Neorhizobium galegae: one gene and its partner. The protein of the gene in region 1 interacts with the protein of each later gene in a pairwise test. Links are inferred from orthologs where the notes say so. Each region holds a gene or a part of one and is shown in the gene's direction. Other genes may lie near its edges.

Region 1 (15,133 bases):
GCCGCCGATGACGATGATCAGAAATAAAAGCTGCGCCATTTCCCCTCTCGCGCTATCCTGACGACCTCAAAGGCCGTAGCGGCTCCACATTGCCTTTTCTTCCAGGCTCGCGGCAAGTCCCGTGACGGCGCCTGCTGCGATTTCTCCGGCCTTCCCCTCGCCGAAGACGACGCCGGGCACGCGGCGGCCGAAGAGGGTGCGGGCACTGCCGATCAGTTCCAGCCTGGTATCCTTGCCGTAACGGCGCTTGAGGACTTCGCGCATGTCGCCCAGACTGTCGATCAGGCCGAGATCGAGGCCGCGCAACCCGCTCCAGAACAGGCCCGAAAAGATCGTCGCATCGTCGGCCAGCCGCTCGCCGCGGCGCATCTTGACCATCTCGATGAACACCTTGTGGATCTCGAGCTGCAGGGTCTTCAGATATTCGATGTCGCCTTCCTTTTCCGGCTGGAAGGGATCGAGGATCACCTTGTTCTCGCCGGCAGTATAGACGCGGCGTTCGACACCGATCTTGCGCAGCAGTTCCGGGAAGCCGAACCCCCCGGAAACAACGCCGATCGAGCCGACGATCGAGGTCGGATCGGCAAAGATCTCGTCACCCGCGAGCGCGATCATGTAACCGCCCGAGGCCGCGACATCCTCGACGAACACCAGGACCTTCTTGTTCTTTTCTTCCGCCAGCGAGCGGATGCGCTGGAAGATCAGGCGCGACTGGACGGGCGATCCGCCCGGGGAATTGATCGAGATCGCGACGACCGGCGCATCCTTCCTGGCGAAGGCCTTGTCGAGCATCGGCGCCACGCCGGCCAGGTTGAGGCTCTGCTTGAACTGGCTGCCGCCGGCCATGATCGCTCCGTGAAGCCGGACGACGGGTATCGTCAGCCCCTTCTTACGGAATCTTTTCGGCATCAACCTCTGCAAAAACCCGGCCATTTCTTTTCCTTCTGTCGCGTTCGGCTCTGCCAAAGCATGTATGTGACGGATTTTCAAACGCAATGGCTGCGCCACTTAAAGCAGGATTTTGATTTTTCTAGTTGCGAATGACTTGCATTATCATCCCAACAAGGCATTATCCGCTCGCGAACGGAGATAGAGTGAAGATGGATGTTTTGGGTTCGAAGCAGGACAGCGGCTGGCGGAACACGCGGGGAGAGGCATCGCTTTCCGACGTCCATCGAAGCATCAACATCTCGCAATCCGGATCGCGGTGGCGGCGGCTCGCCGCCTTTGCGGGTCCGGGGTACCTGGTCGCGGTCGGTTATATGGACCCCGGCAACTGGGCGACCTCGCTCGCCGGCGGGTCGAAGTTCGGTTACGCGCTGCTCGCGGTCGCGCTGCTGTCTAACCTGATGGCGATCGTGCTGCAGTCGCTCTGCGCGCGCCTTGCCATCGCATCGGGCCGAGATCTGGCGCAGGCCTGCCGCGACGCGTTCCCGAAATGGGTTTCCATTCCGCTCTGGGCGCTTGCCGAAATCGCCATCATCGCCACGGATATTGCCGAGGTGATCGGCACCGCCATCGGCCTCAACCTGATCTTCGGCATTCCGCTCGAGCTCGGCGTGCTGATCACGGCACTCGACGTCTTCATCATCCTTTACCTGCAGAAGATGGGCTTCCGCTGGATCGAAGCCTTCATCATCACCCTGCTCGGCGTCATCGCAGTGTGCTTCGCGATCCAGATCTTCCTTGCCGATCCGCAATGGGGCGGCGTCATCCGCGGCTTCTTCCCGACCACCGAGATCGTCACCAATCCGGAGATGCTCTATCTGGCGCTCGGCATCCTCGGCGCGACGGTCATGCCGCATAATCTCTATCTGCATTCCGGCATCGTGCAGACCCGCAACTATGGCCACACCCTGCCGGAAAAGAAGGAAGCACTGACCTATGCGACGATCGACTCCACCTTCGCGCTCTGCTTCGCGCTGTTGATCAATGCTTCGATCCTGATCCTTGCGGCAGCCGCATTCAACAGCACCGGGCGAACGGAAGTGGCCGAACTCGGCGAAGCGCATTCGCTGCTCGCACCGCTGCTCGGGCTGGCCATTGCACCGACGCTGTTCGGTATCGCGCTACTCTGCTGCGGCCTGAATTCGACGGTGACGGCAACGCTCGCCGGGCAGATCGTCATGGAAGGCTTCCTCAAGATGAAGCTGCAGCCATGGATCCGCCGGCTGATCACCCGGGGGATCGCCATCATTCCAGCCGCGTTCGTCACCATCTGGTACGGCGATGCGGGCACGGCGGAACTCTTGATCCTCACTCAGGTCGTGCTCAGCCTGCAGCTTTCCTTCGCGGTCTTCCCCTTGGTGATGTTCACCGCCAGCAAGGCCAAGATGGGTGAGCTCGTTGCGCCGATCTGGCTCTCCGGCATCGCCTGGCTGATCGCCGTCGTCATCGCCGGCCTCAACGTCAAGCTGCTCGTGGATTTCGTTTCGGGCTGAGGCGGGAATAAGCGACCCGGCCGTTGTTCAGGTCGTCCACGAAAGCCGAGAAAGCATGGCCATCCGTGCCATGCACGAAAAGCGGCGCCCGGAATGTCAGCCGGGCGCGCGATCCCTTGACGGCGGTGACGAGGATGCGCGTGGCGCTTTCGTCGGGCCGGGGATGGAGGGCCGTGATTTCCAGCCCGCCGAAACGCCTGCCGCAGGCCTCGACGATCTCGGCGATCGATTGCGGCCGGGCGATCAGCGACAATTGCCCGCCGGGCTTCATGATCGCACCGGCGGTGCGGATCCAGGCTTCGAACAGATCTTCCGTCATCGCATGCGCCTCGGCCTTCAGGGCATCGGGCGTCTTGCGGTCGCTGGCATCGTTGAAGGGCGGGTTCATGATCACGTGGTCGTGGATTTCGTCGACGAGGCCGGCGGCGAGCCGCGGCTTGCCGGTCAGGGTCACATCCGCTTCCAGCACCTCGACGCGACCGGCCATAAAGGCGTTTTCGGGAAGTTCCAGAGTTCTGCGGGCATAGTCCGCCATCAGCGGCGATTTCTCGATCAGCAGGACCTTTGCCCGCTCCAGCCGCGAGGCGACGGCAAGACCCGCAGCACCGGCGCCCGAACCGAGATCGGCGACGCTCACCGACTTGTCGGAGGCGACCAGCGAGGCGAGCAGCATCGCATCGACACCTGACCGATGCCCGCCGCCCTTCGGCTGCATGACGTGAAAACGGCCGCGATGGAAGGCGTCGACGGTGTGGGTGGGCGGGTTCATGTGGGTTTCCACAAGCATCAAGGCCGCAGCTCCGCTTCCAGCCCCGCGTCCTTCAAGATCCGCCGGGCCTCGTCGGCGCGCTCGCCATCGACCATCAGCCGGCGCTGCAACAGACCGAGCGAGCCTTCGAGCACGCTCATCGACTGGTCGGCGACCATGCAGTAGATGCCCGCATCCTTCATCAGGCTCTGTGCCAACGACAGGATCACGATGTCGTTGGTGCGGATGATCTCCAGCATGGCTTGTTTGTTACCCCATTATATCCGGCGGGATGCGATTTGCGCTTGCCGCACTATCAGCCTCTTTCTATTGTCGTTTGAAAGATTTCGATAGGGAGGCCTGAGATTGGGCGTCGTCATACCGCTTGAAGAAGGCAAAAACAAACTGGCATCCGTCAAACCGCTGGTGGATCTGACCAAGGCGGACATGGATCGGGTCAACCAGCTGATCCTGTCCAAGGCCGGTTCCGACGTGCAGATGATCCCGGAAGTCGCCAACCACCTGATCTCGTCCGGCGGCAAGCGGCTGCGGCCGATGCTGACGCTCGCGTCTGCGGCCCTGTTCGGATACCAGGGCGAAGCCCATGTGAAGCTTGCGACCAGCGTCGAGTTCATGCACACGGCAACGCTGCTCCATGACGACGTGGTGGACGAAAGCGATCTGCGCCGCGGGCGTTCCACCGCGCGGATGATCTGGGGCAACCAGGCAAGCGTTCTGGTCGGCGATTTCCTGCTCGGCCAGGCGTTCCGGATGATGGTGGATGTCGGCTCGCTCGAAGCGCTCGACGTGCTGTCGGCCGCAGCGTCCGTCATCGCCGAAGGCGAAGTGCTGCAGCTTTCCGTCGCCAAGAACATGGAGACGACCGAGGACGACTATCTTTCGGTCATCCGCGCCAAGACGGCTGCGCTGTTTGCGGCTGCCGCCGAAGTCGGCCCGATCATCGCCAATGCCGACAAGGCCGGCCGGGGCGCGCTGAAATCCTACGGCATGAACCTTGGTCTTGCGTTCCAGCTCGTCGACGACGCGCTCGATTACGGCGGCAAGGCTGCCGATCTCGGCAAGAATGTCGGCGACGATTTCCGCGAGGGCAAGATCACGCTGCCCGTCATCCTCTCCTATCGCCGCGGCACCGAAGCTGAGCGCGCCTTCTGGCGTCAGGCGATCGAGAAGGGTGAAAGCAGCGACGAGAACCTGGAAAAGGCGCTCGGCCTGATCAACAAATACGGAGCCCTGAACGACACGATCGGCCGCGCGCTGCATTACGGTACGATCGCCCGCGATGCGCTGGCACCGCTTCCGGCCTCGCCGCTCAAGGCCGCTCTTCTCGAAGTCATCGACTTTTCGATCCAGCGCGTCAACTGACGCTCGGCGTCCGTTGACGAGGGTGTGACCGGCGCCGCCCCCATGCGGCGCTGGGGATTTCCTTGCGGACGTGCTTCAAAAAAGCCATTCTATCGTGAATCAATAGGGCGGAATTGGCGGCGGTATCTCATCGAATCGCCATGCTCTTACGAAAGGCATGTTTATGCGGCAGAAATCCAGCCTTCTTCTGCTCTCCAGCGCGGCGCTTGCAACCGTTCTCCTGTTCGGAACGGTAGCCAATGCGGCGACGGCGGAAGCGAAGCCAGCGGTGAAAGACACGGTGACGTTCGGCCCTGGCAACGTGAAGACGTTTTCCGGTGCATTTCTGGCCGCACGGACAGCCGATGTCGACCATGACTACGACACTGCGATCGCCCTCTACCGCAAGGCGCTGGCTTTCGATGCCGCCAACCTGGAAATCCGCGAGCGGCTGATGATCTCGCTGTTGCTCAACGGCGATTTCGACCAGGGCCTCGCTGAAGCCAACGCGCTCAAGGACGATAACGCCGTCGAGCGGATCACCAAGATCGTCCGCGGCCTCGATGCCCTGCGCGCCAAGAAATTCGATACCGCCAAGAAGGTTCTTGCCTACGAAGGCCCGAACGACCTCGACCGGCTGACCCACCAGCTTCTCTCCGCCTGGGCGGATGTCGGCGCCGGCAAGGGCAAGCAGGCAATGGCCAGCATCAACAACCTCAAGGGACCGGCCTGGTACAAGGTATTCACCGATTACCATCTCGGCGCCATGGCGCTGGTGACGGGCGATATCGGCACGGCGCGGCAGCACCTCAATACCGCCGTCACCAACAAGGAAGCCGTCGCCACCGCGCCGGACACATTCATGCGCGCGGTCATGGCGCTGGCACGCCTCGAAGCGGCTGCCGGCAACAAGCAGAAGGCGCTGGACGCGATCTCCGTCGGTGACGGCATGGTCTCCAACTATGCGCCGCTGAAGGCCCTGCGCCAGAGCATCGAGAAAGGCCAGAAGCCCGAACAGCAGGTGAGCGATGCCGCAGAAGGCGCTGCGGGCGTGCTGTTTTCGATCGGCGGCGCGCTGAACCGCCAGGGCGCCGAGGACATGGTCTCGCTCTACCTGCAGATTTCCCACGCGCTCGACCCAAAGAGCGCCGATACGCTGATCCTGCTCGGCGGCATCGCCGAAAAGCTCAAGCAGCCGGATCGCGCCATCAAGTTTTATGCCAGCGTCCCCGCCGATTCGCCGATGCGCCGCATTTCCGAGCTGCAGCTCGGCGTGACGCTTTCCGATACCGGCAAGGTGGACGAGGCCAAGCAGCACCTGAAGTCGCTGATCGATTCCGATCCGTCCGACATCCGCAGCTACATCGCCTATGGAAGCGTGCTTTCCGACGCCAAGGACTACAAGACCATGGCGGAGACCTACGACAAGGCCGCCGAGGTCATCGGGCCTGTGCCGAAGCCTGGCGACTGGACCATATTCTTCCAGCGCGGCATCGCCTATGAGCGGCTCAAGAACTGGGCAAAGGCCGAGCCGAACTTCCGCAAGGCGCTCGAGCTCAACCCGGAACAGCCGCAGGTCCTCAACTATCTCGGCTACTCGCTGGTCGACATGAACAAGAACCTCGACGAAGGTCTCGGCATGATCAAGCGGGCCGTCGATGCACGGCCGGATGACGGATATATCGTCGACTCGCTCGGCTGGGCCTATTTCCGGATGGGCAAGTTCGACGATGCCGTGACCGAGCTGGAACGCGCGGTGCAGCTGCGTGCCGGCGATTCGACGATCAACGACCATCTCGGCGATTCCTACTGGCGCGTCGGGCGCAAGCTCGAGGCCGTCTACCAGTGGAACCGGGCGCTGATCTCGGAAGGCGAAGACATCAACCGCGAGCAGATCAAGGAGAAGATCGAGAAGGGCCTGGCGCCGCTCGATCCGAACGCGACGACCGCCGACCGCAGCCCGACGGAACCCGTGGCACCTGCCCCGCCGGCGCCGGCCAATCCCGACAAGAAATCCTGACGCGCATGTTTCTGGACAATCCGTCATCCGACAACTGGCTCGCCGACAAGGCGGGCCTTTTCGAACTCGCGCCCGCCAAGATCAATCTCGCGCTGCACGTGACCGGCCAGCGGGCCGACGGCTACCATCGGCTCGAAAGCATCGTGACTTTTGCGGACGCGGGCGATCGGCTGTACTTTAGCGAGGCGGACGCCGACGATCTTTCCGTTTCCGGCCGGTTCGCCTCGCTGCTGCCGACCTCGGCGGAAGGTAAGAGGGGCAATCTCGTGCTGAAAGCGCGCGATCTCCTGCGCACGGCGCTGGAGGATAAAGGCGTTTCGACGCCGCCGGTTGCCATCCATCTCGAAAAGAACCTGCCGGTCGCAGCCGGTATCGGCGGCGGTTCGGCGGATGCGGCAGCAGCCCTGCGCGGCCTGATGCGCTTCTGGAATGCCAGCCTGCCGGACGGGGAACTGGCAGCGCTCGGGCTTTCGCTTGGCGCCGACGTTCCGATGTGTATCAAGAGCGAGGCGCTTATGGCCAGGGGGATAGGCGAGGAACTGACCGCGCTTCCCGACCTGCCCTCGCTGTCGCTGGTGCTCGGCAACCCGCTCGTCGGGGTCTCGACGCCGGATATCTTCCTGCGCCTGACGCAGAAGGAAAACGCGGCGATCGGGCCGTTCGACAGCGACTGGATCGGCTTTCTGAAAACGCTGCGCAACGATCTTGAACCGCCGGCGCGCTCGCTGGTGCGCGAAATCGACCAGATTTCCAGCCTGATCGGCGCGGAGGGGACGATGCTGACGCGGATGTCCGGTTCCGGCGCAACCTGTTTCGGGATTTTTCCTTCCTTCGAAGCGGCGGAAAAGGCGATGGAAAACCTTAACGGCCAGAAGCCGGAATGGTATTTTCAGGCGGTGAGAACCGTTGGACAGGTGCCCGAGAAACCCCAATGAACCGGATCGACGAAACCCGTTCCTTCATCCCTGTCGGCATCGCCGTGCTGACCGTCTCCGACACGCGCACGCTTGCCGACGACAAGTCCGGCGACACGCTGGTGGCGCGGATCGCTGAAACCGGCCATGAGCTGAGGGCGCGGGCGATCGTGCCGGACGACAAGGACCGCATCGTCGGCCAGGTGCAGGAATGGACGCTCGATCCCGATATCGACGTGGTGATTACCACAGGCGGCACGGGTTTTACCGGCCGGGACGTGACGCCAGAGGCACTGGAGCCGCTGTTCGAAAAGCGCATGGACGGCTTTTCGGAAGTGTTCCACCGGATCTCCTATGACAAGATCGGCACTTCGACGATCCAGTCACGGGCTACCGGCGGGGTGGCGAACGCTACCTTCATCTTCGTGCTGCCGGGTTCGCCCGGCGCCTGCAAGGACGCGTGGGACGGCATTTTGAAGGCACAGCTCGACTACCGCCACATGCCCTGCAATTTCATCGAGATCATGCCGCGGCTCGACGAGCACCTGAAACGCGGCAGCAAATAGCTGCTACCTGACGGCCGCCGCCACCCAGGCCGGGATCATCTCGCTGGCGAGCTTCGACACCTTCTGGCCGCGCGCCAGCGTTTCCAGGTCCATCCCCGATTTTGCCAGCGCAATCGCCTGCCGCTTCGGCAGCAGCATGCCGTATTCCAGCGGCGGCACGGCGCGGCCGATGCGCCTGAAGAACGGCCGCCTATAGTTGCGCGCCGGCGCGAAGCGGGCCGGCTGCTTGTTCAGCGCTATATATTCCATCACCTCGTCGATCCAGCCGGCCTGCAGCCGGGCGCCGGGCTCGACCAGCAACAACCATTCTCCACGGGCGCCGCGCAAAATATCCTTGATGTTCCAATGGCCGTAAAAACGGCAGCCGGCCGCATCGGCGACGCTGGAGGAACCGTCCCGCGAACCGTGGTCAAGCACCACGACGTCGCTCACAAGTCCCTCCACCGCAGCGGAAACGAGCACCGAGAGCGTCTGGGCCAGCTCGGATTCCTGATCGCGGCATTCCATGATGACAGTCAGCATCCCTGACATGTAACGCATTGCAACACGGAACGCCAGAAACGCGGACCGTCAATTTTGTTCTTGCAATGTTCTCATTTCCGCGCTAGGAATTTAATCATCAGGAACGGGGAATTTCCCCTTCAGGAGCTAACCCATGAACGAGCTGCATCAGTTGCGGCAGGACGCTTTCGCGCCTGCCCATACGGCCGATATTGCCGATGCGTTGGTCAAATCCTCCGGTCTTCGGGTGGAGATCGACCGGCGTCGCGGGCGCGGCGCAGGGCTCAATCCGAGCGGCCGTTTCGAGGAAGAACGCCGTGAGGCATTCGACGACGGCTGGCAGACGCTGGAGGAACTCGAACCGTTCAGGACCGAAGTGCAGGTGGAAAAGCCACGCACCGCGATCACCCGCAACGAATCGCCGGACCTTTCCTTCGATCGCTCGATCAATCCCTATCGCGGCTGCGAGCATGGCTGCATCTATTGTTTCGCCCGACCGACGCATAGTTTCATGGGGCTTTCTCCAGGTCTCGACTTCGAATCGAAGTTGTTTGCCAAGCCGGACGTGCCAAAGCTGCTCGAGCGGGAGCTGAGCCGCCCGGATTACAAGGTGCGGGCGATCGCGATCGGCACCAATACCGATCCCTACCAGCCGATCGAGCGGGAATGGCGGATCATGCGGCAGATCCTCGAAGTGCTTCAGAAAGCCAATCACCCCGTCGCGATCGTCACCAAGTCGGCGCTGATCACCCGCGACATCGACATCCTTGCCGACATGGCGTCCAAGGGGCTCGCGAAGGTCGGGATTTCGGTCACCACCCTCGACCGCAAGCTTGCCCGCACCATGGAGCCGCGCGCCTCGACCCCTCCCAAGCGCCTCACCGCCATCAAGGCGTTGACCGATGCCGGTATTCCGACTGCGGTCATGGTGGCACCCGTCATTCCGGCGCTCAACGACCACGAGATCGAGCGGATCCTCGACGCCGGTCATGCGGCAGGGGCGACGGAAGCGAGCTACGTGCTCCTGCGCCTGCCGCTGGAGGTGAGCCCCCTCTTCCGCGACTGGCTGCTGCAGAACTATCCGGACCGCTATCGCCATGTCATGTCGCTCGTCCGCTCGATGCGCGGCGGCAAGGATTACGACGCCGAATGGGGCAAGCGGATGAAGGGTGCCGGTCCCTATGCCTGGCAGATCGGCCGGCGTTTCGAGATGGCGACCAAACGGCTCGGTATGGTTCGGCGCGGCCTGCCGTTGCGCGACGATATCTTCCTCCGTCCCGACGGCGGCGGCATCCAGCTCTCGCTGCTCTGACCGGACCCTGTTCCGGTTTAATTGCGAATTCCCATTTCCGGCGCGGACCCGCCCTGTCCCCCGCGTCGGAAAATACCCCGGTTCCACCGCCGCCCCTCGGTGGATAGCGACGCCGCAATCGCCCGCCGGGGGTTGCAGGAGGTCGGGACGACGTGCGAGGTTGCCGCCATGTTACCTCGCACGTCGCCCGATTCTCCGATGCTTTTCGAAGACGTTCCGCTGGTTCCGGATTTCAGTCTGGAGCTCGTGGCGCGGCAGGCCGGCCACTGGCCGGTCGCGGGCACCGACGAAGCGGGACGCGGGCCGCTGGCAGGCCCGGTCGTGGCCGCCGCCGTCATCCTCGACCCCGACAATATCCCGGACGGCCTCAACGATTCCAAACAACTCACCGCCAACCAGCGGGAACTTCTGTTCGAGGCGATCATGGCGACAGCAGAAGTGTCGATCGCCGCGTCCGGCCCGCGCCATATCGACGAGCGCAACATTTTGCGCGCCAGCCTCGACGCCATGCGCCGCGCGGTGGCGGGGCTTGCAGTGACGCCGGCCTATGTGCTCGCCGACGGCCGCGACGTGCCGCAGGGGCTCTGCTGCCCCGGCAAGGCGGTCATCAAGGGCGACGCCCGCTCCGTCTCGATTGCCGCCGCTTCGATCATCGCAAAAGTCACCCGCGACCGGATGATGACCCGCGCCCACCTGGTCTTCCCCGGGTACGGTTTTGCCAATCACGTCGGTTATGGGACGGCCCAGCACCGCGCCGGTATCGAGGCGCATGGGCCGTGCTCGCTGCATCGGATGAGTTTTCGGCCGCTTAAAAAGGATGATCTGCCGGAGAGCTAACCGGTAGAAATCTACGGCCCGTCCAGCGAAGCCGCTCAGCCCGTCGGTATCGTCCTGAGCATGCTCGGCCGCGCGGATACCCGTTCCCACCAGGACATCAGGCCGGAATGCTTGCCCAGCAGGTCGTTTGCGACGGGCGACGTCATGAAATAGTCGATCATCGGCGCCAAGTGAAGGTCCGCCAGGCTGATCCCATCACCGCAGAGCCACGCGGAGTCCTGCGACAGTTCGGCAAGGGCCTTCAGGCAGGTCGGCGCCCTTTCGAGCGCAGCATCCAGGCGGACGACATCCGTCCGCCTGCCGCTGGCGGGTTTGGAAACCTGCTCGACATAAATGCCCCACACGAGTGTCGGGTAGACATAGCTGTCCGCAATGCCAATCATCTGGTTCATGCGCGCCCGAATGCGAGGGGTAGGTGGCTGCAACGCGGGACCACTAAATGCCTCGTCCACATAGCGCGTGATCGCTCCGGTCTCGTAGAGCTTAAAGTCGCCATCTTCAAACGCTGGGATCCGCCCGAAGGGCTGGCGTTCGAGGTGTGACGTCGGCGGACCACCTGTCGCAAAGACATCGACCGGAACCAGTTCGTGGTCCACGGCCTTCTCCAGCAGGACAAGGCGGGCCGTCCGCACATAAACGCTGTAGTCTGCGCCGAATAATCGCGGCTTGCGCATGACGCTCTCCGTAGGAACCCTCTATTTCCCAAAACAAAAAAGCCGGGGTTTTCGCCCCGGCTTTTTGGAAGTCTCGTGTGATCGAAATCAGTTCAATCGCGACTGCACCTTGCCGACGGCGTCCTGGAAGAGCGTGTCCTGGGTGGAGGCGTCGGCCTTGCGGGCGATGACGCTCTGGGCAGCGGCGATGGCGAGGTCGACGGCGGCAGCGCGCACGGCGCCGATCGCTTCGGCTTCGGCCTGCTTGATCTTCTGCTCGGAAAGGGCGTTGCGGCGAGCGACGAATTCGTCGGTCTTCTGGCGAGCTTCCTCGGTCAGGGCCGCAGCCTCACGCTCGGCGACAGCCACGATCTGGGCGGCTTCCGCTTCGGCTTCCTTGCGCTTGCGCTGGTATTCGGCGAGCAGGGTCTGGGCTTCTTCGCGCAGACGCTTGGCTTCGTCGAGATCCTTGCGGATGTTGGCGGCCCGCTCGTCGAGCGACTTCGCCATCATGCCCGGCACTTTGAGATAGACGATCAAAGCTAGGAAGAGAACGAGGCCGACGAGTGCGAAAAATGTTGCATCGAATGCCATCGGGTCAAGCCTCCGTCTTCGCGGCTGCAACGGCAGCCTTGATGTCGTCGCCGCTTGCCTTGGCGCCGATCAGCTGATCGACGATGGCGGTGGCGGTTTCTTCGGCGATCTGGCCGACTTCTGCGAAAGCTTTTGCCTTGATTTCGCCGATGCGGGTTTCGGCGGCAGCCAGCTTCTCGGCAAGTTCGGCCTCGATCGCGGTGCGGTCGGCGGCAGCCTTGGTCTTGGCGGCTTCGCGAGCCGTTTCGGCGATCTTGTGGCCCTTGGAACGGGCGGCAGCCAGTTCCTTCTCATAGGTCTCGACGGCAGCGTCCGCTTCCGCCTTCAGGCGGGCGGCTTCGTCGAGGTCCTGGGCAATCCGGTCGTGGCGGTGTTCGAGAATGCCACCCACGCGCGGAACGATGACCTTCTTCATCAAAAGATAGAAGAGGCCGAAGGTGATGACGAGCCAGAGCAGCTGCGACGAGAAATGGGCCGCATCGAATGGCGGAAAGGTGCCGCCGCCATGGGCGCCGGTTTCGGTATGCGCTTCGCCAGCAGGCGCGGCATGCGGATCAGTAGCGGCCGGCGCGGTCTGCGCATATGCCGAGGTCACGAACATCATCACCTCCAGGTGTATTCCAAATGCGAAGGATCACGGCGCGCCTTCTGCAAGCGGCCGCGATCCGAATTTCCTGGACAGATCTTAGACTGCGTACAGGAGCAGGAGAGCGATGAGCAGCGAGAAGATGCCCAGAGCTTCCGTAACGGCGAAGCCGAACACCAGACGGCCGAACTGGCTGTCAGCGGCGGACGGGTTGCGCAGAGCGCCCGACAGGTAGCTGCCGAAGATGTTGCCAAGGCCAAGAGCCGTGCCGGCCATGCCAAAGCAAGCCAGGCCTGCACCGATGAACTTTGCTGCTTCCGCTTCCATGAGAAACTCCTTCGAAATGGTTGTTGCGGCTGATGACTGACGCTTCAGGACGCCAATGTCGTTTTTATCCTTAGTGCCCGCCGGGATGGATCGCGTCGTTGAGGTACATGCAAGTCAGTACCGCGAAGACGTAAGCCTGGAGGAAGGCGACGAGGAATTCGAGACCGGTCAGGGCGACCGTCATGATGAGAGGCAGGACTGCGCCACCGATGCCCAGCGCGCCCATGGTTCCGAGCGAGGCGACGAAGCCTGCGAACACTTTGAGCGTGATATGGCCAGCCAGCATGTTGGCGAAAAGACGGATGGAGAGCGAAATCGGCCGCGACAGGAACGAGATCAGCTCGATCGGAACCACCAGAAACAGCAGCAGGAACGGCACGCCCGAGGGCACGAAGAGTTTCAGGAAGTGCAGGCCGTGCTTGTAGAAGCCGTAGACGAGGACCGTGCCGATGACCAGGATGGCCAGGGCGAAGGTGACGATGATCTGGCTGGTGATCGTATAGAAATAAGGGAACATGCCGAGCAGGTTGGCGGTCAGCACGAACATGAACAGCGAGAAGACCAGCGGGAAGAATTTCATGCCGCTGCTGCCGGCGCCTTCGCGCAGCATGCCGGCGATGAATTCATAGGACATTTCGGCGACCGACTGCGCCCGGCCGGGGATCAGGCCGCGCTGCGAGGTCGAGAAATACAGGAAGCCCGCGGCGCAGGCGACGGTTGCCACCATGAACAGAGACGCATTGGTAAAGGAGAAATCGATGCCGCCGATCTCGATCGGAACGATCTTGCTGATCTGGAACTGATGGATCGGATCGTTTGCCACCGTCTACCTCTTGGTCCTTAGCCGCGCCGGGGCGGCCCAGTTTCATTTCCGGAAACCGGACCTTCACAGGCCGCCGTTTCCCTTACCATCCTTGCCGCTACGCTGGTTCGTGGTCGGCGGCGGAGCCACCTTTCCCACAGAGCGAAGCACATTCAGCACACCGGCACAGAACCCGAGGAGAAGAAGAACAATCATCCCCCACGGCGCAGTGCCGGCAAAACGGTCGAGCAAAAAGCCCAGAATAGCCCCAACCGCGACTGCGGAGATGAACTCGGAGGAAAGCTTGAAACCCAAGGCCATGCCTTTTCGGCTTTCCTCGGATTGCGCGTCCCTCTTCGCCTCTGCCGCGTCGTCAGCCTTCCTGTCCGCAAGTTTCGCGGACAAGCGCTTCCGGCGCTCTTCCAGACCATCGTCGCGGTGATCCGTCATGTGCGTCCTCCCCTATTTCTGCTTCCGGCACAACCGGTTTTATGCTTTCCAACCGCAAAAAATGCGGTTAGCGAGGGATTTCGCGCCGTCCGGCCCGTTTTCAAGTCGCGCGCAACATAGTTTTGCCCGCCCCCATAGTCAAGGCGTCCAAGGTTCTTCGATTCAGGTAAATTAACCGAGCAAATTCAACCGGTTAAAAGAGGTACAACCGGAGTCGGGTAAAACTGTCGCGGGAATCGCCGCCTGTTGAAGCGACAGGAACCGGCTCAGCTCCAGCCGCCGCCATAGGTGCGGTAGAAGACGTGCAGGCCGATGCGGCCGACCTTCTTCATCGTGCGCGCCCAGTCGGGACGAACATAGACGGCATGATAATGCGTGGCGGAACCGACTTCCGGAAGCCAGATCTTGCCGGCGGTCACGGCCATAGCCACTTCGCGTGCCATCTTCCAATGATATTCGGAGCGGATGCGGTCCTTGATATTGTCGCAGGCAAAGGAAAACTGGCAGCGGTTGCGCCAATCCTCGTTCTGGTAGACGACGTCGCAGATCGTATCCGGATAGGCCGGATTGCGGACGCGGTTCAGGATAACCTGGGCGACTGCCGCCTGGCCGCGGGCGGATTCGCCGCGTGCCTCGAAATAGATGCCGGAGGCGAGGCACTGCTGCTCGCGCGCCAAAAAGGAGGCAGGCGGCAGCGGTGTCGCAGCCCAGGCGTGATCATCGAGACCGATCGGCGGAATGAAGCGGCCGGCGCTCGGCTTTTCCCTGAGGATCGCATCGAAGGGCGATTCCTTGGCGAAATCCTGCGCCGCAGGCGCATAGGCGGTGGCCAGCACATCGGCCTGATTGTTGTTGATGAGACTCGCGATCATCGGCATCAGATCGTCTTCCGGCTTCGGCTCGTCCTTCTTGCGGAAATAGAAGGCGGCGAGTTCGACGGGCTTCTCGCTCTTGCCGGCCTTGGCAAACCTGGCCAGTCCGTCACGGGCGTCGAGCGGCAGGGTCAGCGCACTCGAACGC
Region 2 (15,183 bases), 420 kb from region 1 along the record:
CTTAATTTTGCGTAAAATTCATCATTGATCTTGGCATTTGATCCTGCCTAAATGGCCTTCAGCAAGGGGCGCGGGGATTACTTCAGAGGGCTGCCGGTTACCGTCACATGGTGGACGGCAGGCAGACTTTTACCCTTTGCAACGGGATAAACTCTCCCGTTTTCCTGATAACCATCGGTTGCGATCCGGAAATTGGCATTTCCGGAAACGGCCGGTTTTTGTCAACGCGATCCGGTCCGGTGTCCGGATGAAGGAGGTGGAAGAGGTTCGGACGGCTCATGATGAGGATGAGGGCGTTCGTATATGTGGGGTGGCTTCCGCAAGCGCAGACCGTTCACGAGGCGGGCTGGGCGTAACTTTCGATCGGCTGCGAGGACGAGAGAAGGTTTTGAAACACAAGGGGACGGGCGGCGACGGTTCTCAATGATTGGGAATGGTTTGCTATGCCTTGAAACAAAGTTTGTTCTGGCGGCGTTAACGAGAACCGCCAGGCTACGAGATTTGGAAGGCGGCGAATTATGCATATGAATACTATATCAGCCCGTGCAGGTAATGGGGACCACGCGCGGCAGGCATTTGATTCTAGTTGCTCCCAGGCGGCAGGGGAAACGACGGAAATGAAGCATAATGCTCTTTTTGAGCGGTTTAGTGCGCGTCTGAAGGCACAGGTCGGTCAGGATGTTTATGCAAGCTGGTTCGGGCGTTTGAAGCTGCATTCCGTCTCAAAGAGCGTTGTTCGGCTCACGGTACCGACCACTTTTCTGAAGTCCTGGATCAACAATCGTTACCTGGATCTCATCACCACCATATTCCAGGCGGAAGACGCCGAGATCCTGAAGGTGGAAATCCTGGTGCGCAGCGCAAGCCGCAGCATCAAGGCGCCTGTGGCAGGTGAAGAGCGTAGTCTGGCCCCGGAACCTGCTGTTGTTGCTTCGTTTCCACGTTCTCAGGGCCCCCGCGAGATTGGCAAGATCGCAACTTTCCCGTCGCCGTCTGCTGCGTCGGCGCGTTCTACCCAGGCTCCCGGACCGCTGTTCGGCTCCCCGCTCGACAGCCGCTTTACCTTCGACACTTTCGTAGAGGGCCCGTCGAACCGGGTAGCGCTTGCTGCCGCCAAGACCATCGCTGAAGCCGGCGCCAGCGCGGTCCGTTTCAATCCACTCTTCATTCATTCGGGCGTCGGCCTCGGCAAGACCCACCTTCTGCAGGCGATTGCCAATGCGGCCGTCGGCAGCGAGCGCATGCCGCGGGTCGTCTACCTGACGGCGGAATATTTCATGTGGCGTTTCGCGACCGCGATCCGCGACAACGACGCGCTGACGCTGAAGGACTCGCTGCGCAATATCGACCTGCTGATCATCGACGACATGCAGTTCCTGCAGGGCAAGATGATCCAGAACGAGTTCTGCCATCTCCTCAACATGCTGCTCGACAGCGCCAAGCAGGTGGTGGTTGCTGCCGACCGGGCGCCCTGGGAACTGGAATCGCTCGATCCGCGCGTCCGTTCGCGCTTGCAGGGTGGGGTGGCGATCGAAGTCGAAGCGCCGGACTACGAAATGCGTCTCGAGATGATCAAGGGCCGTTTGGCGACTGCCCGCCAGGACGATCCGTCGCTCGATATCCCGGCGGAAATCCTGAGCCACGTCGCTCGCAATGTGACCGCCAGCGGTCGCGAGCTGGAAGGCGCGTTCAACCAGCTTCTGTTCCGCCGCTCCTTCGAGCCCTCTCTGTCGATCGAGCGTGTCGATGAGCTGCTCGCGCATCTGGTGGGCGCAGGCGAAGCCAAGCGCGTCCGCATCGAGGACATCCAGCGCATCGTCGCGCGTCACTATAATGTGTCGCGACAGGAACTGGTCTCGAACCGCCGCACCCGCGTCATCGTCAAGCCGCGCCAGATCGCCATGTATCTGTCGAAGACGCTGACGCCGCGTTCCTTCCCGGAGATCGGTCGCCGTTTCGGCGGCAGGGATCATACGACCGTCCTTCATGCCGTCCGAAAGATCGAGGACCTGATTTCGGGTGACACGAAGCTCAGCCACGAGGTAGAACTCTTGAAACGGCTGATCAACGAGAACAACGCTTAAAATCCATGTTTCTGCTTTCTGTCGCAACAATCTGGGCCGTGGCGTGTATTACGCCAGGGCCCAATACGCTTCTGGTCATGCGTTATGCGCTGACGGCGCCGCGCCGTGTGCCGATCCTGGCGGCGATGGGCACTATCACCGGCACGCTCTGCTGGGGTTTTGCCGGCTGGCTGGGGATCAATGCCCTCTTTCAGGCGGCTCCCTTTGCCTATGTGGCGCTTAAGATCGTCGGCGGGCTTTATCTCGTCTGGCTTGGATTGAAGATATTCCTGGATGCGCGAAAGTCGCGTCGGTCGGCTGATATCGTGGCGGCTCGTATCGAGGTGCCGCTCAAGACCGCCTACCGGATGGGGCTGGCAACCAATCTTGCCAATCCGAAATCGGCGCTCTTCGTCGCCAGTCTTTTCGCCGCAACCATGCCGGCCGGCACGCCCTTCCTGTATGGACTTGCGGCGATTGCCGTCATGGTCGCCGTATCGACGGTCTATTATACCTTCCTGGTCGCGCTGATCACCCACCGATCGGTGGCGGCGGCCTATCTCAAGGCCAAGAAGAAGATCGATCTCGGTGTCGGCATGGTCTTCGTGGGCTTTGGCACCAAGCTGCTGATGTCGCAGCGTTGAGGATCATGAATGGCTATCGAAAAGGATTCGACGACCCGTTTCTATAGCCAAAACGCGGCAACCTACGCGGCGAGTTCCGCACCGAGCACGCGCCACCTCGATAGTTTCCTGTCAAAACTCGCGCCCGGTGCCGCCATCCTCGAACTCGGCTGCGGCAGCGGGAGGGATAGCGCGGTCATGATCGCGCGGGGTTTCGACGCCACGCCCACGGATGGCACGCCGGAGATGGCGGAGGAGGCCGCCAGACATCTGGGCAGGCCGGTTGGCGTGCTCCGTTTCGGGGAGATCGACGCGGTCTCGGCGTTTGACGGCATATGGGCCAATGCATGCCTCCTGCATGCGCCGCGGGCGGAGCTCGGGGGCATCCTCGGCCGCATTCACAAGGCCTTGCGCCCGGGCGGCGTCTTCTACGCGAGCTTCAAGGCTGGCGAAGCCGAAGGTTATGATGGCCTCGGACGTTATTATAACTATCCGTCCAAGGCCTGGCTAAGCGCGGCCTATGGGGGGGTCGCCTGGACTTCTGTCGATATCGATGAGGTGCACGGCAGCGGTTACGACAAAAAGCCGACCGACTGGCTGCATGTGCTGGCGGTAAAAGTCTAAACGCAGGATTTTAGCAAGCCAGATCGGCAACCACCGCATCGAGGATCAACATGCCGGATGGCGTGCAGCGCAGCCGCGAATTGCCGAGGCGCTCGATGAAGCCGTATTCCAGCAGCCGTTCCTCACGGATCGGGTCCGGGTCGCGGCCGGAAAGCTGCTGCCAGCGGGCGAGATCGACGCCTTCCCGCAGACGCAGGCCCATCAGCAACAATTCGTCGGCCTGTTCGTCGTAGCCGAGGATTTCCTCATCCAGCATGCCATGGCCGATGCGTTCCACCTGTTCCAGCCAGGTTTCCGGACGCCGCTCGGTGGAGGTCGCAATCTTGTTTCTGCCGCGCATCAGACGCCCATGGGCGCCAGGACCAATGCCGGCATAGTCGCCGTAGCGCCAATAGGTCAGGTTGTGGCGGCTTTCCGCGCCGGGCCGGGCGTGATTGGAAACCTCGTAGGCCGGCATGCCGAACCGCTCGGTAATCTCCTGCGTCGCCTCGTAGAGTGCCGCCGACTGGTCGTCGTCCGGCACGATCAGCTTGCCGGCCTTGTGCAGGCCATAGAAGGGCGTGCCTTCCTCGATGGTGAGCTGGTAGAGCGACAAATGGTCGACCGCGTAGGATATCGCTTCCTTCAGCTCCGCTTCCCAGGCCTCGACCGTCTGTTTCGGCCGCGCATAGATGAGGTCGAAGGACATGCGCGGAAAGATCTCCCGCGCCAGCCTGATCGCCTTCAGGGCATCGGCAACGTCATGCAGCCGACCGAGGAATTTGAGGTCCGGATCGTTGAGTGCCTGCACGCCGAGCGAGACGCGGTTGACGCCGGCAGCGCGATAGCCGCGGAAGCGGGTCGCTTCGACGCTGGAGGGATTGGCCTCCATGGTGATCTCGATACCGTCAGGAACATGCCAATGTCTGGCGATGCCGTCGAGTATCGCCGAGACCGTGGCAGGATCCATCAGCGACGGCGTGCCACCGCCGAGGAAGATGCTGGTAACGGTCTTCGGACCGCTCATGCGCCGCATCACTTCCATTTCCTTCAGGAAGGCGGCGGTGAAGCGCGGCTGGTCCACCGGCTGGTGGCGCACATGGCTGTTGAAGTCGCAATAGGGGCACTTGGCCGCACAGAACGGCCAATGCACATAAACGCCAAAGCCCGGCTCGCCCGTATCAGGCAGAAGGGTATCGCGCAAAAGAGGAGCGGCTGAATTCAAAGCGCCTCAAGCCTCCAGGCAGGTTTCGACGAAACGCTTGAAGGCACGGGCGCGATGCGAGAGCGCTTCCGGTTCGCCGGGTTTCCAGCCATGTTTCTGATCACTGCTCATTTCGCCGAACGTAATATCATAGCCCTCCGGTTGGAAGACCGGGTCATAACCAAAACCCTGGGTGCCGCGCGGCGGCCACGCCACCGTGCCTTCCACCTCGCCGCGGAACATTTCCGTGTGCCCGTCCGGCCAGGCGAGACAAAGCACGCTCACAAAGCGGCAGCTACGCTGCTCCGGCCTTGTTGCACCGCGCTCCTCCAGCGCCTTCTCGACCTTCTCCATCGCCATCTGAAAGTCACGGCTGCCGTCCTCGCGCTCCGCCCAGTTGGCGGTATAGACGCCCGGTGCGCCGTCGAGCGCGTCGATGACGATACCGGAATCATCCGACAGCGCCGGCAGTCCGGAGGCCTTGGCAGATGCGAGCGCCTTGATTGCGGCATTTTCTTCGAATGTCGTGCCCGTTTCGTCGGGCTCTTCGAATTTCAGTTCGGCGGCGGATTTCGCCGAGAAGCCAGAAGGGACCGATCAGTTCGGCGATTTCGCGGATTTTCCCGGCATTGTGGCTGGCAACGACGATCGTCTTGGTCTCGAGCTTGCGCATTACAATTCCTATTTGATATCCCAGAGCCTGGGCTCAGCGCATTCCAGGCTGTTGCCGGCCGGATCGCGGAAATAGATTGAGCGGGCACCGTTCGGCCAGCGGAAATCGCTTTCGATGGCAATACCTGCCTTGTTGAGCTTTTCCTTGATCAAGTCAATTGCCTCGCCTGTCATGCGAAAACAGATATGCCCCGGGCCTGTCGCGCCATGGGGTGGAACCGGCAATGCACCGGCCGGTGGTGGCTTCACCGTCTCGGCAGGATTGAAGATCAGCAGGATGCCCGGCCCGCAACGGAAGAACACATGCCTGTTGCCGGCGCGCAGAACCTTTTCGAGGCCGAGAATGCCGCCATAGAAGGCCTCGGCGGCATCGAGATCGTTAGCATAAAGTGCGGTTTCGAGAATGCCTTCGATCAAACAGCACCTCTTTCAGCGAGTTTTAGGCAATCGCCTGCTTCTGCATCGCCACCAGTTCCTGCGTGCCGTCCTGAGCCAGTGCCAAAAGCTTCAGGAATTCCTCCTGGCTGAAAGGCTTGCCCTCGGCCGTGCCCTGCACCTCGACAATGCCGCCGGTGCCGGTCATCACGAAATTCGCATCCGTCTCCGCAGCCGAATCCTCGATATAGTCGAGGTCGATAACCGGCTGGCCGGCAAAGATGCCGCAGGAGATCGCCGCGACATGATCCTTCAGCACCTTGTCGACCTTGGTCATCGAGCGGGCTTCCATCCACTTCAGGCAGTCGTAGAGCGCAATCCAGCCACCGGTGATCGAGGCCGTGCGCGTGCCGCCATCCGCCTGGATGACGTCGCAGTCGATGGTGATCTGCTTTTCGCCGAGCGCTTCGAGATCGATCACGGCGCGCAAGGAGCGGCCGATCAGACGCTGGATTTCCTGGGTGCGGCCGCCTTGCTTGCCGGCGGCGGCTTCGCGCTTCATGCGGTCGCCGGTGGCGCGCGGCAGCATGCCGTACTCGGCCGTCACCCAGCCCTTGCCGCTGTTTCGCAGCCACGGCGGCGTCTTTTCTTCGAGACTCGCGGTACACAGCACATGCGTGTCGCCGAATTTCACGAGGCAGGAGCCTTCCGCATGTTTGGAGAAATTGCGCTCGAACGAGACCTTGCGCATCTGGTTCAACTGTCTGCCTGAAGGCCGCATGCTTCACTCCCTGGATTTCTGTTTTCGCCTTCTACGGCTCCGGTCAAGCTTTTGCAAAGAAAAAGGCCTAATGCGTGTACAGTAGCCGATTGTGGCTGCGGTGATTTTCCCTTTGGAGAAGGGGCGGCGAATGACTATATTTTGTGAAAACATCAACGGAACGGTGAAGGTCTAGATGGGATTTTCGGCATCGACGGGTAGGGACAGCGGCTCTGTGCTCGATGACCGTTCGCGCGAAATTTTCCGCCGCATCGTGGAAAGCTATCTGGAGACCGGCGAACCGCTCGGCTCCCGAAATCTTTCCCGCCTGCTGCCCATATCGCTGTCGCCGGCGTCGGTGCGCAATGTGATGAGCGATCTCGAGGAGCTCGGGCTCATCTACTCCCCGCATATCAGCGCCGGCCGCCTGCCGACCCAGTCAGGGCTTCGCTTTTTCGTCGACGCTTTCATGCAGGTCGGAGATCTCTCCGCCGAGGAGCGTGCCAATATCGACCGGCAGATCCGGCCCGCGGATCGCGATCAGCCGATGGAAAGCCTGATGGCGGAGGCGAGCCGCATGTTGTCGGGCGTCTCGCGCGGCGCCGGGATCGTCATTACCACCAAGAGCGACCCGGTCCTAAAGCACGTCGAGTTCATTCGTCTCGAGCCGACCAAGGCGCTTGCGGTGCTGGTTGGCGATCATAACCAGGTGGAAAACCGTATTATCGAACTTCCGGCCGGCGTGACATCGTCGCAGCTGACCGAGGCGGCTAATTTCCTCAACGCCCACCTGAGCGGCCAGACGCTGCCGGAATTGCGCGGCCAGCTGAAGACGCTCAAGGATCAGGTACAGGGAGAGCTCCATGCGCTCTCGCAGGAACTGGTTGAGCGCGGTCTTGCGGTCTGGTCCGGCGATAGCGAGGAAGGCAAGCCGACCCAGCTCATCGTCCGCGGCCGGGCCAATCTGCTCGAAGGCCTGGCGGATGTCGCCGATCTCGATCGCCTGCGGTTGCTTTTCGACGATCTCGAAAAGAAGGACAGCCTGATCGAAATCCTCGATCTCGCTGAGAAGGGACCGGGCGTGCGAATCTTCATCGGCTCGGAAAACAAACTGTTCTCCCTGTCGGGCTCCTCGCTCATCGTGGCGCCCTATCGTGACGGCGAAGACCGGATCGTCGGCGCCGTCGGGGTCATCGGGCCGACGCGGCTCAACTATTCGCGCATCGTGCCGATGGTGGATTACACCGCGCAGCTGCTTGCCAGGCTGTCGCGCTGAATTCACGACGGAGCCGCCCAATTTTCCCATCAAGCCTTGATTTTTTCACTTTAAACCTCGATATCGGGCACAAATCCAAGCCCGTAAATCCAAGCCAAGAATAACCGGAGACCGTCATGACCGACGAAACCAACAAGAACGGACCTGACGCAACTGCCGCGGAGAACACGGTTGAAGCTGTTGCATCTGCTCTTGAGGACGCGGCCAACCAGAAGAATGCCGAGGCGCCTGCCGCCGAACCGGATCCGCTGGAATTGCTGAAAGCCGAAAATAACGAGCTGCGCGACCGCTTCCTGCGGCTGGCGGCCGAAATGGATAACCTGCGCCGCCGCACCGAACGCGAAATCAAGGACGCAAAGTCCTATGCGGCGGCTGGCTTTGCGCGCGACATGCTCGCCGTTTCGGACAACCTGCGCCGGGCGCTGGACGCCGTGCCGGCCGAGATGCGCGCCGGAGCCGATGCATCGCTGACCACGCTTCTGGAGGGGGTCGAGCTGACCGAACGCTCCATGCTGTCGGCGCTGGAACGCCACGGTGTGAAGAAGATCGATGCGGAAGGTCAGAAGTTCGACCCGAACTTCCATCAGGCCATGTTCGAGATCCCGAACCCTGCTGTCCCGAACAATACCGTCGTTCAGGTCGTCCAGGCGGGCTTCACGATCGGCGAACGCGTGCTGCGCCCCGCCATGGTCGGTGTTGCAAAGGGCGGCCCGAAGGCGGAAGTCTCCGCGGAAGCCGCCGGCGAGAAAAATGCCTGAAAGCTTTGAAAAGCGGGCGCAAGCCCGCTTTTCGCTTTGCGCCGGACCTTCAGTCGGCGTTTCGCAATCCTGACGGCAAGCGCCCGCTCCGCCAAGTCCACGTAGATCTTCCCCTTAAAACGGCGGCTCAAGAACAAAACCGCCCGGCGCTTTGTCAGCGGCCGGGCGGTTCGTTTCGTCCCCACGAATGTGTATGCGGTCAGGCGGCGTGGTTTGCCTGCTGCTCGTTGAGGAAGGCATAGATCGCCGAAGCGGAATCGGTCTTGCGCAGCTTGGCGACAAGTTCCTGGTCGCGCAGGACGCGGGCGATGCGCGACAGGGCCTTCAAATGGTCGGCGCCGGCGCCTTCGGGTGCGAGCAGCAGGAACACCAGATCGACCGGCTCGTCATCGAGCGCTTCGAAATCGACCGGCGCTTCAAGGCGCGCGAAAATACCCTTGATCGACGAGATGCTGTTGAGCTTGCCGTGCGGGATGGCGATGCCGTGGCCGACGCCGGTGGAGCCGAGCCTTTCGCGCTGCAGGATGATGTCGAAGATTTCTCGTTCGCTCACGCCCGTCAGCTTGGAAGCCTTGGCCGCCAGCTCCTGCAATAGCTGTTTTTTGGAATTTACCTTTAGGGCAGGAATAATCGCATCTTGCTGCAGCAAATCTGCCAATGCCATTCTCGTCATCCTTCGTGCCGCAAGAGCTTGTGCCCTAGGCGAAGGGGAGCGCCGTCTCCGACGCTCTCCCCAGGTGTCAGTTCTTGATATTGGTGGAATCGATCCAGCCAATATTACCGTCATTGCGGCGGTACACAATGTTCAGATGTTCCTTGCCGGGACTGCGGAACAGAAGAACAGGCTCGTCTGTCATATCAAGTGCCATGACGGCGCTTGCGACCGTCATCGTCTTCAACTGCTTCGAACTTTCCGCGACAATGGTCGGCGCGAAATCCTCGGGCACTTCCTCCCCTTCATCCGGTACGCTGTCCATAACAGTGTAGGCAACTTCCGCATAACCATTCACATGGTTGCCGGCATGATGATCCTTGAGCCGCCGTTTGTAGCGGCGCAGACGCTTTTCGATCCGCTGTGCTGCGGCGTCGAAACTGATCTGTGGATCATTCGCCTCGCCGGCCGCATGCAGGACGATCCCGGTATCGAGATGCACCTTGCAGTCGGCAGAAAAGCGCGAACCAGCCTTTTCCACGATGACTTGGCTCGAATAGCCTCCGTCGAAGTATTTTGTAACCGCTTCTCCGATTTGGTCCTCGATCCTTTGACGGAACGAATCGCCAATTTCCATATGCTTACCGGATACACGCACACTCATGGAGTTCTTCCTTCTTGTCGTGACTTGCGTGTTCCAGTCTACGCCAAGCCGTCCCCTCATCCAAGTCGTTCACACGTCACCGCGCTAAATTGCTGCAATCGGTGTCTGTCTGGATGATGGGATACGTTTCGTGCCATGTCCCGTGCAGTTGCGGCGGGCTTCTAGCGCCCGATGTTTTAAATGTCAACGGTGGCCGGTCTCGGGATTTCTACGTAGGCCTGTGGAAAACCGCCTGTTTCGGCCGCGTTTCAGTATGCCGCGACCCCGGCGATCGCACGCTTTTCGCGGCGGCGCTGAACGGAGGAGGGGATGTTCATCGCCTCGCGGTATTTAGCGACGGTCCGGCGCGCAAGTTCGACGCCGCCGCGTTTCAGGCTGATCACGATATCGTCGTCCGAAAGCACCGCATCCGGCGTCTCCTGCGCGATGAGCAGGCGAATCCGGTGGCGCACGGCCTCGGCCGAATGGCTGTCGCCACCTTCTTCTGCCGAGCCGATCGACACCGTGAAGAAATATTTGAGTTCGAACAGGCCCCGCGGTGTCAGCATGTATTTGTTGGAGGTGACGCGGCTGACCGTGGATTCATGCATCTTGATCGCTTCGGCAACGGTCTTGAGGTTGAGCGGCCGCAGGTGATCGACGCCGTGCATCAGGAAGGCATCCTGCTGGCGGACGATTTCGGTCGTCACCTTCATGATCGTCTTGGCCCGCTGGTCGAGGCTGCGCGTCAGCCAGTTGGCGTTCTGCATGCAGTCGGACAGGAAATTATGATCGTCGCCGTTCTTCGGGCAATTCTTCGACACCGTCTGGAAATAGGTATGGTTGACCAGAACGCGCGGCAGGGTGTCCGGATTGAGTTCCACCATCCAGCCGCCGTCGGGCGCTGCGCGCACGACGATATCCGGCGAAATCGTCTCTGACATGCCGCGCTCGAAACCCGCGCCGGGCTTCGGGTTGAGGCCGCGGATTTCCGCCAGCATGTCGATCAGGTCTTCGTCGTCGACACCGCAGATCTTTCGAAGCGAGGCGAAATCGCGTTTGCCGAGCAGATCCAGATGTCTGATCAGTGCTTCCATGGCCGGGTCGAGCCGGTCCTTTTCCCGAAGCTGGATTGCCAGACACTCGCTGAGTGATCGGGCAAAGACGCCCGGCGGATCGAGCGTCTGCAGCGAGTGCAGGATGGCCTCCACATTCTCGGAGCTTCTGCCGAGGCGGGCGGCGATCTCCTCGATGTCGCCCAGCATGTAACCGGCCTCGTCGAGCTGATCGACGAGATGCTGAGCAATCAGGCGGCTGGCCGCATCGACGATCAGGAAGGGGATCTGCTGGTTCAGGTGGTCGCGCAGCGTCACCTGGCCGGCGACGAAATCATCCAGGTCGTAGTCTTCGCCGGACTCGCCGCCCGGCATCGATTTCCATTGGCTGAGCAGTTCCGGCGCATCGGCGCGCCGCACCGGGCCGTCGTCCGGGAAGACGTTTTCGAAGCCCGTATCGAGCCCTTCGCCGAGCCTTTCGGCGCTGATGGAGGAGGAGCCCTCATACCAGTCGCTATCGACTTCGGCGGCCGCCGAACTCTCGCGGTCTTCGATCGGGGCAAAGTCGTCGGCGGTTTCGAAGCCTGTTTCCGCGTCGTTTTCGCTCTCGCTTGACGTAATTTCAAGCAGCGGGTTCTTTTCGACTTCCTGGGCGATGAACTGGTTGAGTTCGAAATGCGTCATCTGCAGCAGCTGGATGGATTGCATCAGCTGCGGCGTCATCACCAGCGATTGGGTTTGGCGTAGGAAAAGATTAGCGGATAAACCCATGGCGGACGCGAAACTCCCCTGCAATCCCCTTGAACCACCCGGTCATGGAGTGGTGGACGCTCGACTTCGCCGAGCCCCACAAGGCCAAATTTGCATCTGGCACAAGAATTGCTTTTTTGAAAGATTTGGTCAAGCGCTGCAGTGCGGGAAAGTAAATTTCTTTGTCGCGCTGCAACGACCAATTCGCGCCTAGAGGCTGAATTTGTCACCGAGATAAAGACGGCGAACATCCGGGTTGTTGACGATATCGTCTGCCCGGCCATGCGTCAGCACTTCGCCCGCGTGGATGATGTAGGCCCGGTCGATCAGGCCCAGCGTCTCGCGGACGTTGTGATCCGTTATCAGAACGCCGATCCCGCGCGCCGTCAAGTGGCGTACGAGGTTCTGAATGTCGGAGACCGAAATGGGATCGACGCCGGCAAAAGGTTCGTCGAGCAGCATGAAGGCCGGGTCGGTCGCAAGCGCCCGGGCAATTTCGAGGCGCCGGCGTTCGCCGCCGGAAAGCGCCACGGCCGCCGATTTCCGCAGCTGGCTGATATGGAACTCTTCCAGCAGCTCGTCGAGCTTGGTCTCCCGCTTGTCCCTGTCCCGCTCGTGCACTTCCAGCACCGCGCGGATGTTCTCCTCGACGGTCAGGCCGCGGAAGATCGAGGCTTCCTGCGGCAGATAACCCACGCCCAGGCGGGCGCGGCGATACATCGGCATGTGGGTGACTTCGTTGCCGTTGATCGCGATCATGCCTTCGTCCACCGGCACCAGGCCGGTGATCATGTAGAAACAGGTCGTCTTGCCCGCACCGTTCGGCCCGAGCAGCCCGACGGCCTCGCCACGGCGCACGACCAGTGACACGCCGTTGACGACGCGACGGGTATCGTAGGTCTTCGAAAGACCATGCGCGACCAGCGTACCCTCGTAGCGCGCTTTATCGCGTACGACGAAGGGTTCGGGCGCGGACGGCTTCCTTGCCGACAGACTGGGGAGGAACGGTATTTTCACGTCAAATGTCTATTATTGCTTTGGTCGCGATTTCGGGTCGAGCAGGATTTCGACGCGCCCGCCACAGGCGTCGAGCTTGGCCTGGCCGGTTTCCATCAGTACGGTGAGTTTGCAACCCTTGAAGACGTTGGGCCCCTCGGAGAGCACGACCTGCTTGCCAGAAAGCACGAAGGTCTGGGATTTCATGTCGAACTCGCCCTTCTCGGCGGTCGCCTGCTGCGTTCCCGAGGTCAGGAATACCGTATCGTCAAGAAAGATCTTGTCGATATCGGCGCTGCCTGAGGTCACCGAGCCACCTTCACCGGTATAAAGGACCGTCATCTTGCCGGCCTTCATCGTGGTCGTGCCCTGCACGACCTGGACGTTGCCGGTAAAATAGGCCTTCTTTTCCTGCTCCTTGATCTCGAGCTGGTCGCTCTGGATCTGGATCGGCTGGTCGCCGGAAAGCTTCAGGCCTTCCATCTGGCTGGTGGTGGTCTGGGCATGTGCGGTCGCTGCCAGACAGGAGATGAATCCTGCCGCGATCAGAACTGCGGTATTGCGTGTAAGAAGGCGGCGATTGATCATGACGGCCGGGCTCTACTTGCCTTGGTTGCGGATGGTGGCTGGATCGAGATGGACGCGAACCTGGCCCTTGAAGGTGATGGTACGCCCCTTATCCGTTATCTTTAAAGACTCTGCAACAATAGAGCCTTCTTTCATGGAGATATCGACGTGCTCGGGTGATTCCATCACACCTGCGTTGATATCGAGATGCGCGGACTTGAAGCGGGCGGTGATCCCGTTGCTCAGATTGACGTCGAACGGGGAGTTGAGATCGAGCATGTCGGTGCCGCGGTCGAAGTCGGCGGCTGTCGCGGTCACCCGGGCGATCACGTCGTCGTTGACCGGTACGGCGGCCTTGACGTCCTCGAGCGTGATCATGTTCGAGTTCTGGATATCCTGCAGCGCGCGGTTGGCGGTCATCGAATAGCTGATGCCGTCCTTGTTGCGGCCAGAGATCGCCGGCCGCTCCATGACGATCTTGCCGTTTTCGATCCGGGCGTTTTCAATCGAGAGGTTCTCCGGCAGATAGGCGCGGATGATCGAGACCCCGATGAAGGCGGCCGAAATCACGCCGGCCAGGATCGGCAGCAGTATCTTGAGCCTGCGCACGATCGCGGAATGCGCCAGCGCCGCCTGATAGGCATCCGCGCGCGGCTCCAGCGCCGCCGCAAAGCCTGCCGTTTTTCGAATATGCTGCAGCATGAGTGCCGGACAGTTCCTTTTTAGCCCGTCTCCGTTCTCATCCCGGTTGTGCCGGATGGAGCGGTTGCGAGCTTTGCTTTGTCCGCCAATATGGTTTTGATTCAATCAACAAACAATAATGGACAACATAAAAACGTGATGTGGCCCGCTGCAAAACACGCTAGAGAGCCTATTTAGCAACGGCGGTTCATCTCGAAGGTGGTTTTTATGGATCAAATGGCAATTGCGGACCGGCGTTCCCTGCGCCGCAAGCTGAGTTTCTGGCGGGTCGTCGCACTTGTTTTCCTCGTCGGCATCGGATTCGCGCTTTACCGTGTCGTTGCCGGCGAGGGCGTCGGATCTGCGGTGCCGCATGTCGCCCGCATCGAAATCTCCGGTATGATCACGGATGACAAGGACCTACTGGAGCGCCTCGACAAGATCGCCCAAAGCAGCCAGGCCAAGGCGCTGATCGTCTCGATCTCTTCGCCGGGCGGGACGACCTATGGCGGCGAGCGCATCTTCAAGGCGATCCGAAAGGTTTCCGAAAAGAAGCCCGTCGTTTCCGATATCCGCACATTGGCCGCCTCTGCCGGCTACATGATCGCCACGGCCGGCGATCAGATCGTCGCGGGCGAAAGCTCGATCACCGGATCGATCGGGGTGATCTTCCAATACCCGCAGATCGACGAGGTGATGAAGAAGATCGGCGTCTCGCTGCAGGAGATCAAGTCCGCGCCGCTGAAGGCCGAGCCGTCGCCCTTCCATCCGGCAAGCGAGGAAGCCAAGACGATGATCCGCAACATGGTCATGGACAGCTACGCCTGGTTCGTCGATCTCGTTGCCGATCGCCGCAAGCTGCCGCGCGACGAGGTTCTGAAGCTCGCGGACGGCACGATCTTCACCGGCCGCCAGGCGCTCAACGCCAAGCTTGTCGACAAGCTGGGCGGCGAGGAGGACATCCGCGCCTACTTTGAATCGCGTGGCGTTTCCAAGGACCTGCCGGTCGTTGATTGGAAGGAGCATAATTCCTCCTCGTCCTTCTGGTTCGCGAGCGCCGTCAGCGAGTTGTTCAAGCTCTCCGGTTTCGGCCAGACAATCACTCCCGACGCCCTTCGCACCTTCGGCGCAGACAAGTTGTTTCTTGACGGTCTTGTCTCCGTTTGGCAGGTTGGGCGCGGTTAAATATCTAAACTTTTCAGGGGGCAACCGTGATCAAGTCAGAACTGGTGCAGATCGTTGCGGCTCGCAACCCGCATCTCTACCACCGCGACGTCGAGAACATTGTCAATGCCGTGCTCGACGAGATCACAGATGCCCTGGCAGGCGGAAATCGTGTCGAACTGCGCGGCTTCGGCGCGTTTTCGGTGAAGAATCGCCCCTCCCGGTCGGGCCGCAACCCGCGCACCGGCGAGAGCGTTTTCGTCGAGGAGAAATGGGTTCCTTTCTTCAAGACAGGCAAGGAACTGCGTGAGCGCCTGAACCCGGGCCTCGATGACGAAGAA

What was found.
Region 2: the proteins of LZK81_RS04660 (region 1) and grpE interact in binary tests that used the Escherichia coli proteins (3 or more experiments, as listed by UniProt). The link is inferred for Neorhizobium galegae from one-to-one orthologs.

Annotation. Positions count from the first base shown.
Region 1 is NZ_CP090095.1:946,876-962,008, reverse strand. The notes cover bases 368-3,270. They hold LZK81_RS04660 (Nramp family divalent metal transporter), read left to right. Parts: upstream 368-1,100; coding sequence 1,101-2,441; downstream 2,442-3,270. Other genes in these bases: LZK81_RS04650 (DUF2007 domain-containing protein), read right to left, coding at 3,228-3,270; LZK81_RS04655 (tRNA1(Val) (adenine(37)-N6)-methyltransferase), read right to left, coding at 2,410-3,210; LZK81_RS04665 (S49 family peptidase), read right to left, coding at 368-933. In the rest of the region: LZK81_RS04670 (hypothetical protein), read right to left, coding at 1-39; more of LZK81_RS04665, read right to left, coding at 67-367; more of LZK81_RS04650, read right to left, coding at 3,271-3,449; LZK81_RS04645 (polyprenyl synthetase family protein), read left to right, coding at 3,556-4,572; LZK81_RS04640 (tetratricopeptide repeat protein), read left to right, coding at 4,736-6,571; LZK81_RS04635 (4-(cytidine 5'-diphospho)-2-C-methyl-D-erythritol kinase), read left to right, coding at 6,577-7,506; moaB (molybdenum cofactor biosynthesis protein B), read left to right, coding at 7,503-8,051; LZK81_RS04625 (glycosyl transferase), read right to left, coding at 8,055-8,573; LZK81_RS04620 (PA0069 family radical SAM protein), read left to right, coding at 8,707-9,864; LZK81_RS04615 (ribonuclease HII), read left to right, coding at 10,033-10,701; LZK81_RS04610 (glutathione S-transferase family protein), read right to left, coding at 10,737-11,375; LZK81_RS04605 (F0F1 ATP synthase subunit B), read right to left, coding at 11,463-11,948; LZK81_RS04600 (F0F1 ATP synthase subunit B), read right to left, coding at 11,953-12,549; LZK81_RS04595 (F0F1 ATP synthase subunit C), read right to left, coding at 12,634-12,861; LZK81_RS04590 (F0F1 ATP synthase subunit A), read right to left, coding at 12,932-13,684; LZK81_RS04585 (AtpZ/AtpI family protein), read right to left, coding at 13,748-14,113; LZK81_RS04580 (cell wall hydrolase), read right to left, coding at 14,380-15,133. UniProt on the Escherichia coli protein: H(+)-stimulated, divalent metal cation uptake system. Involved in manganese and iron uptake. Can also transport cadmium, cobalt, zinc and to a lesser extent nickel and copper. Involved in response to reactive oxygen.
Region 2 is NZ_CP090095.1:536,689-551,871, forward strand. The notes cover bases 6,561-9,513. They hold grpE (nucleotide exchange factor GrpE), read left to right. Parts: upstream 6,561-7,692; coding sequence 7,693-8,334; downstream 8,335-9,513. Other genes in these bases: hrcA (heat-inducible transcriptional repressor HrcA), read left to right, coding at 6,561-7,576; ptsN (PTS IIA-like nitrogen regulatory protein PtsN), read right to left, coding at 8,534-8,998; hpf (ribosome hibernation-promoting factor, HPF/YfiA family), read right to left, coding at 9,075-9,513. Also shown: chromosomal replication initiator protein DnaA, read left to right, coding at 519-2,084; LZK81_RS02625 (LysE family translocator), read left to right, coding at 2,090-2,707; LZK81_RS02630 (class I SAM-dependent methyltransferase), read left to right, coding at 2,717-3,310; radical SAM family heme chaperone HemW, read right to left, coding at 3,321-4,514; LZK81_RS02645 (VOC family protein), read right to left, coding at 5,175-5,582; rph (ribonuclease PH), read right to left, coding at 5,605-6,321; more of hrcA, read left to right, coding at 6,497-6,560; more of hpf, read right to left, coding at 9,514-9,650; rpoN (RNA polymerase factor sigma-54), read right to left, coding at 9,899-11,455; lptB (LPS export ABC transporter ATP-binding protein), read right to left, coding at 11,645-12,451; LZK81_RS02685 (LptA/OstA family protein), read right to left, coding at 12,464-13,018; LPS export ABC transporter periplasmic protein LptC, read right to left, coding at 13,031-13,699; signal peptide peptidase SppA, read left to right, coding at 13,907-14,863; LZK81_RS02700 (integration host factor subunit beta), read left to right, coding at 14,890-15,183. UniProt on the Escherichia coli protein: Participates actively in the response to hyperosmotic and heat shock by preventing the aggregation of stress-denatured proteins, in association with DnaK and GrpE. It is the nucleotide exchange factor for DnaK and may function as a thermosensor.